DNA from 2 places in the Nitrogeniibacter aestuarii genome. Region 1 is predicted to be linked to the other one. Evidence: predicted binding sites of a transcription regulator. Region 1 holds the regulator's gene; the other holds the start of a gene.

Region 1 (3,385 bases):
CCGCGGCGACACGCTCGATGATGTGGTGCGTGCCTACGACGGCCCCGATCTGGCTGGTTGCATTCTCACCAAGGTGGATGAAGCCGCCTCATTGGCACCGGCCATCGACGTGGCAGTGCGCAACGACCTGGAAGTGTTCTACGTGGCCAATGGTCAGCGGGTGCCAGAAGATCTGCATCTGCCCAACCGCGCCTACTTGCTGCACCGGGCCCTCAAGGCCGTGGATGGCGACTCTCCCTATCACCTCAAGGGAGACGAAGCGGGATTGCTGATGGCCGGCGCCGGCCTGGGAGCCTGACATGATCGACGGCCGTGAAGATCAGGCAGCCGGCCTGCGTCGGCTGTTCAGAAAATCGCCGCCCACCGTGGTGGCCATGTTTGCCACGGGGCACAAGGCGCAGCTGTCCGCTGCCCGTGCGGTCACCGAGATCGGCAAGCAGGCGCATCGCGTGCTGGTGCTTGATGAAGCGGCGGGTGAAGCCAGTCTGGCGGATATCTGGGGCCATGCGCCGGCCAAAGACCTGTTGCACGTACTTGATGAGCGCGAGACGGTCGATGGCCTCGTGCTGCCCGTCGAGGGGCTGATGGGGCGTTTGCCCATCACCGCGGCGGCCATGGCCATGCCTTTGCTCGATGACGAGCGACGGGCCAGTCTGCTCGGCACCATCCGCCATCTGCAGCGGCGCACGCGATTCATGATGGTTCACGCCTCACCCGCGAGTCTGGATGCGCCGTCGCCTTTCGTGTTTGCAGCCCCCAAACGGCTGGTTGTCGTCGAAGCCAGCGGTCGTGGCGTCACCGAGGCCTACGCGTGCATCAAATCTCTCGCTGCGCTTGGCGCAGGTGCGGTGCATGTGGCCGTGGCGCGCGCCAAGGATCGCGCCGACGCGCGCAGCATGTTTGCCCGTCTTGAAGATCTCGTTCGCGCACGGGTGGGCATCCCCCTGGCGTGGGCCGGTGAAATCGAACGCGATGCGCTGGCGGACGCCTTGTTGCACGATGCCGGGCGTATGCCGCCGGCCGAAGCGGAGGCGGCCTTCCTGCGCCGGCTTCAAGGCTGGAAGCAGGGCGGATTGCAGTCGGCGCGCATGTGAATGGGAAATACGGGGAATAAATCGCCTTTTTCCACCCGTCGGTTTGCCGGGCAATGCGGAAAATGGGAACCATCGGGCTTCATGGCTTATGCCGCGAAGCGGTTTGAGCCCCCCACAGGGCATTGAGAAAAGACAGGTCAGCGAATGTATACCGCATCCGGCACTCTCGATCGGGACCAACTGGTGACGCACTATGCACCGCTGGTCAAGCGCATCGCCTATCACCTGATGGCCAAATTGCCGGCCAGTGTGCAGGTGGATGACATCATCCAGAACGGCATGATTGGCCTCCTGGACGCCATCAGTCGCTACGAAGAAGGCTTGGGCGCCCAGTTCGAAACCTATGCGGTGCAGCGTATCCGCGGATCGATGCTCGACGGCCTGCGTGAAAACGACTGGTTGCCGCGCAGCCTGCGTCGCGACATGCGTCGGATCGAAGGCGCCATCCACGAGCTTGAACAGACACACGGTCGTCCGCCGACGGAGAAGGAACTGGCCGACGCCATGGACATGACCCTGCCCGAGTATCAGAAGATGCTGCAGGACGCACGCGGGCATCAGCTGGTGTATTTCGAAGATTTCACCGAAGGCAGCGATGACGACTTTCTTGAGCGTCACGCCGCCGGGCATGAAGGCGACCCGCTGGATGCCTTGCTCGACCAGAACATGCGTGATGTGCTCGTTCAGGCCATTGACGATCTGCCCGAGCGCGAAAAGCTGGTCATGGGCCTGTATTACGAGGAAGACCTCAACCTGCGCGAGATCGGCGAAGTGCTGGGTGTGTCCGAGTCCCGCGTGTGCCAGTTGCACAGTCAGGCGGTCGCGCGCCTTCGTTCCCGCATTCACGGCACCAAGGCAGCGCCCAAGGCCCGCCGTGGCCGTCCGCCCAAGAGTGCCACCAAGGCGGCTTGAGCGGAGGCTCTGAACCCACGTGCGTATGGACAGCATCAGCCTCATCGGCCTGACCATCGGCATTGCCGCCATTCTTGTGGGGCAGATGCTCGAAGGGGGTCACATCAGCTCCCTGGTTCAACCCACGGCCTTCATGATCGTCATTGGCGGCACCCTGGGCGCCGTCATGCTGCAAAGTCCGTTGCGTGTGTTCAAGGACGGCATGCGCATGATCAAGTGGATTTTCGTTCCGCCCGAATCATCCCATCAGCAGCTGATCGAACAGATCGTCGGCTGGAGCAACGTGGCTCGCCGCGAAGGCCTGCTGGCGCTTGAAAACCAGATGGAACTGGTGGAAGACCCGTTTGCCAAGAAAGGCATCGAACTGCTCATCGACGGTATGGAGCCTGACCGTCTGCGGGAGGTGCTCGAGGTCGAAATCGATGCCTGGGAGTCGCGCATGAAGCTGGGCGCCCGCATCTGGGAAGCCGCGGGCGGCTACGCACCCACGATCGGCATTCTCGGGGCCGTGATGGGGCTCATCCATGTGATGGAAAATCTCTCCGACCCGGCCAAGCTCGGGTCGGGCATTGCGGTCGCGTTCGTGGCGACCATCTATGGTGTCGGATCTGCCAACCTGGTGTTTCTGCCGGCGGCCAAGAAGCTGTTGGCCCATGTCAGCACCCTGGTGTCGATGAAGGAGCTGTTTCTCGATGGACTGGTGGGAATTGCGAATGGCGACAATCCCCGCATTATCGAGCGGCGGCTCCAGGGTTACGACGTCTGAAGAGAAGCGCATGAGTTACAAACGACGGTCACACGACCGTCGTTTTTTATTGGTAGAATATTTCAATGATTATTGAAACGTTCACCACCGAAAGCGCAGTCCCCGCGCTCACTGCTCTGGCTCAGCCGACGCGTCTGGCGGTTTTTCGCCTGCTTGTGCGCCATGGGCGCGCGGGGCTGCTCGCTGGCGAGTTGGCCAGCCAGCTTGACGTTGCGCCCAACGCCTTGTCATTTCATCTCAAGTCCTTGGCTCAGGCGGGCCTGGTCTCCTCGGCGAACGAAGGTCGGCATGTGCGCTACGCGGCCAACGTGGACACCATGCAGCAACTCATCGAATTTCTCAGTGCCGAATGCTGTCAGGGCAATCCTCAAGCCTGCTTCGGCGAATCCACGATTTCCTCAAAGTGTTGATGTCCTCATGAACGTACTGATTCTGTGCACGGGTAATTCAGCCCGTTCCATTCTTGCCGAGGCGCTGCTCAATGCCATGGCGCAAGGCCGTATGCAGGCCTATAGCGCCGGTAGCGACCCTACCGGCAAGGTCAATCCGCTGGCGCTTGAAGTGCTCGCGATGGAGGGGATTCCCACCGATGGACTGTCGAGCAAGTCCTGGG
Region 2 (3,385 bases), 1.2 Mb from region 1:
ATGAAGACCTTCTGAGGCCTGCGCATGACCACCCACACCACTCACTCCCGCTGGCGCGTCCTGCTCGCCATCCTCGGCATCACCGTGCTGGTCGCCGCAGCCGGCGCGGTCTATGGCTGGTTCAAGTTCTTTCGCGAAGTCCCGCAGCCGGCGTGGATCACCGAAGACCCGCACATGCGCTTCAAGTACGGTTCCATCGGCGCCGAGAACGATGCCGGCATCCCCTACTGGATCTTCTACGTGCTGCCCCGGGTCTTTCCCGACAAGCTGCCGGGGCCGGGCGGCTACGCGAGCTTCGGCGTGGCGTGGGAACAGGGCATGGAGCTGCCGGTGGGCTTTACCAAGAAAACCATCGGCTTCGAGCGCGTCGCCAACACCTGCGCGGTGTGCCACACCGCCAGCTACCGCACCACGGAAGACAGCAACCCGGTGTTCGTGCCCACCGGCCCCAACCACACGCTGGATCTGGCCGCCTTCTTCCGCTTCCTGATCGACTGCGCGAAAGACCCGCGCTTCGAGCCCGACGTGCTTATGCGCGAGATCAATCTGGTCACCGATCTGAGCTGGGACGACGCGCTCATCTATCGCTACCTGCTCATCCCCATCACCAAGAAGCGCCTGCTCGAGCGGCAGACCCAGTTCGCCTGGCTCTACCACCCGGCGTTCCCCGACTGGGGCCGCGGCCGGGACGACTCCATGAACCTCACCAAGTACTTCATGATCCAGTGGCCCATGGACGAGAGCTTCGGCCCCACCGACATGCCGTCGATCTGGAACCTGGGCAAATACCAGCCCGAGAAAGGCCACCGCATGAACTTTGCCGGCGACAGCCACAACGCCCGCTCGGTGGTCATCGACTCGGCGCTGGGCCTGCTCGGGGCGCCCCCCAAGCGCAACGAAGACTTCCTCGCCCAGGTGGCCTGGATGCTCGACTACCTCAAAGCCGCCCGCGCGCCGGCCTACCCCTTCCCGATCAGCACGGTGCTGGCGGAACAGGGCAAGACTGTTTTCGATGCCAACTGCGCGCAGTGCCACGCGTCGGCGCGAACCGGCACCGTGGTGCCGGTCGAGGAAGTCGGCACCAGTCGGGACCGCATGGACACCTGGAATGAAAAGGCGGCGGCCGAGGCCAATGCGGTGGTCACCGAGATGGGGATCGAGCGCGAAGGTCTGGTCGAAGCACCCTTGCGCGGTTATGTGGCGGCCTTTCTGGACGGCATCTGGCTGCGCGCGCCCTATCTGCACAACGGGTCGGTACCCACGCTGGCCGACCTGCTCAAGCCGGCAGCGGAGCGCCCGGTCACCTTCTGGCGCGGCTACAACCTCTACGACCCGGTCAAGGTGGGCTATGTCACCTCGGGCAGCACTGCCGAGTATGAGGGCTCACTGCATGACACCCGCCTCAAGGGCGGAGGCAATCAGGGACATGAATTCGGCATCCATCTGGCCGATGAGGAAAAATCGGCCCTGATCGAATACCTCAAGACCCTCTGACAAGAGCGCAGGATTGACCCGAATAGAATTGAACCGATCGCCAACATACGCTTTAAGCATGCCGCCTCAAGAATTGTGCAAAGGCGTCGTCAACCCGTCTAGTAGCAGCTATAAAGATTGATGGTTGCCCCACGCGTAGAATCGCATTGGGCGTCTGCGCCGACGCGAAAGAAAGACGAAACATGCTGGAAGATGATCATCCGCTGGACCCAGACCGGATCGTTTTCCGGCCTGAAGACAATGCCTCGCTTCCAAGGCTCAAGCCTTGGCGCATTCTGGCGATTGACGACGACATCGATTTCCAGGCCTCCCTGCAACACACGCTGAAGGGCGCCAACATCCTCGACCGTCCGGTCGAACTGCACCTGGCCAATGGTCGCCAGTCGGCTGCGCATCTGCTCGCCCGCGACCGCGATTTCGCGGTCATTCTGGTGGATGTCGTCATGGAAACCGACGACGCCGGTCTTCGGCTCATCAAGGGCATTCGCGAAATGCTCGGCATGGTTGAGCCACGCATCATCCTGCTCACCGGCCAACCCGGCTTCGCGCCCATCGAAGATGTCATGCGCGACTACGACCTGAGCGACTACTGCCTCAAGTCAGATCTGGCCAAGCGGGGCCTGAAGAACATCCTCACCGGTGCCATCCGTGCCTATCATCAGCTCGCCACCATCAACGGTGCGCGCAAAGGACTGCAACTGATCCTCGAGGCCAGCAACCGCTTCTCGGTTGCCCGCTCCGTCCCCGATATGGCCAGTGCGGCGCTCGCCGAGCTGGCCACGCTGCTCGGCATCCCCGAGGAGGGCATCGTCGCGGTCGAAGGCGCCTCTGTCGCGAGCCCGCCAAATGTCGCGGGTGCGGCCATCATCGGCGCCGCCGGACGCTATGCACCTCATATCGGCCAGTCCATCGCGGTACTGCCAGACACGTCGATTGCGCAATTGCTCGCGGACACGCTTGCTGAGCGAAGCAGTATCAGCGCGACTGCGTATCAGGTGCTCTACATACCCCGGCAACACGCACTGGCCGACTACGCCATCTATGTGGAAACCGGTCGACCACTGGGCGAGCCGGAGACCCAGTTGCTTGCCGTCTTTGCCGCCAATGCAGCCAAGGGCTTCAGCAATGTGGCGCTGATCAGCCGGCTTGACCGCATGGCCTACGAAGACGACCTGCTCGGCATTCCGAACCGGAACGGGCTGCTGCGCGAGATCGAACGTATCAGGCTCTCGCCCGAAGGCCACTCGGCGCAACTGATGCTCGTCGACCTGGACAACTTTGCGGGGATCAACGAGGCCTTCGGTGTCGCGGTCGGCAACGCTGTCCTGCGGGCCATCTACGCGCCCTTGCGCATTTTGTTTCCTCCCCCTTGCATTGTCGGGCGCATTTCCGCCGACCTGTTTGCCGTGCTGGGTCCGGAATCCAAAGTCGATCTCTCCCGAGTCGAACGCATTTCCCATGAGGAGCTGCACATCGCCGGGCAATCGTTTCGCTTCACGGTGTGTGCCAGCCAGATCGCAGTCGGCGAACTCCCGGGCGAAGCGGCCGATCTGATGCGGGCCGCCCGATCGACGCTCCGTCGCGCAAAACGGCAAGGTCAGGGCTCCTTGCTGAAACATGATCCACAAGTCGAACTCGAAGCCGGCGCGCGCTTCGAGCTGATGTCCCGACTGGCGCATGCAATCGAGTACGATCAGCTCGAACTGCATTTCCAGCCCATGGTGGACTTCGACACCGGCCGCATCATCGGCGCCGAGGCGCTGATACGCTGGCCCGCCGAGCACGGCGGCGTTGGCCCCGACGTGTTCATTCCACTGGCGGAAAAATCGAGCTATATCCACGCCATCGGCAATCGGGTGCTTGAACAGGCCTGCGCAGCGCTTCTCCGTTT

Evidence for each region. The regulator FliA, encoded in region 1, starts transcription of late flagellar genes. The targets are predictions, from matches to a motif close to CTAAAGTTNNNNNNNNNNNNGCCGNTA.
Region 2: a site for FliA is predicted at 1,560-1,586, ahead of J0W34_RS19390 (GGDEF/EAL domain-containing response regulator). Genes of this name have one in related genera too.

Annotation. Positions count from the first base shown of each region.
Region 1 is NZ_CP071321.1:2,941,404-2,944,788, reverse strand. It holds gene flhF (flagellar biosynthesis protein FlhF) at 1-298, shown strand, start outside; gene J0W34_RS13665 (MinD/ParA family ATP-binding protein) at 300-1,094, shown strand; gene J0W34_RS13660 (RNA polymerase sigma factor FliA) at 1,239-2,006, shown strand; gene J0W34_RS13655 (flagellar motor protein) at 2,032-2,772, shown strand; gene J0W34_RS13650 (ArsR/SmtB family transcription factor) at 2,838-3,182, shown strand; gene J0W34_RS13645 (arsenate reductase ArsC) at 3,190-3,385, shown strand, end outside.
Region 2 is NZ_CP071321.1:4,170,044-4,173,428, forward strand. It holds gene J0W34_RS19380 (c-type cytochrome) at 1-15, shown strand, start outside; gene J0W34_RS19385 (c-type cytochrome) at 25-1,494, shown strand; gene J0W34_RS19390 (GGDEF/EAL domain-containing response regulator) at 1,677-3,385, shown strand, end outside.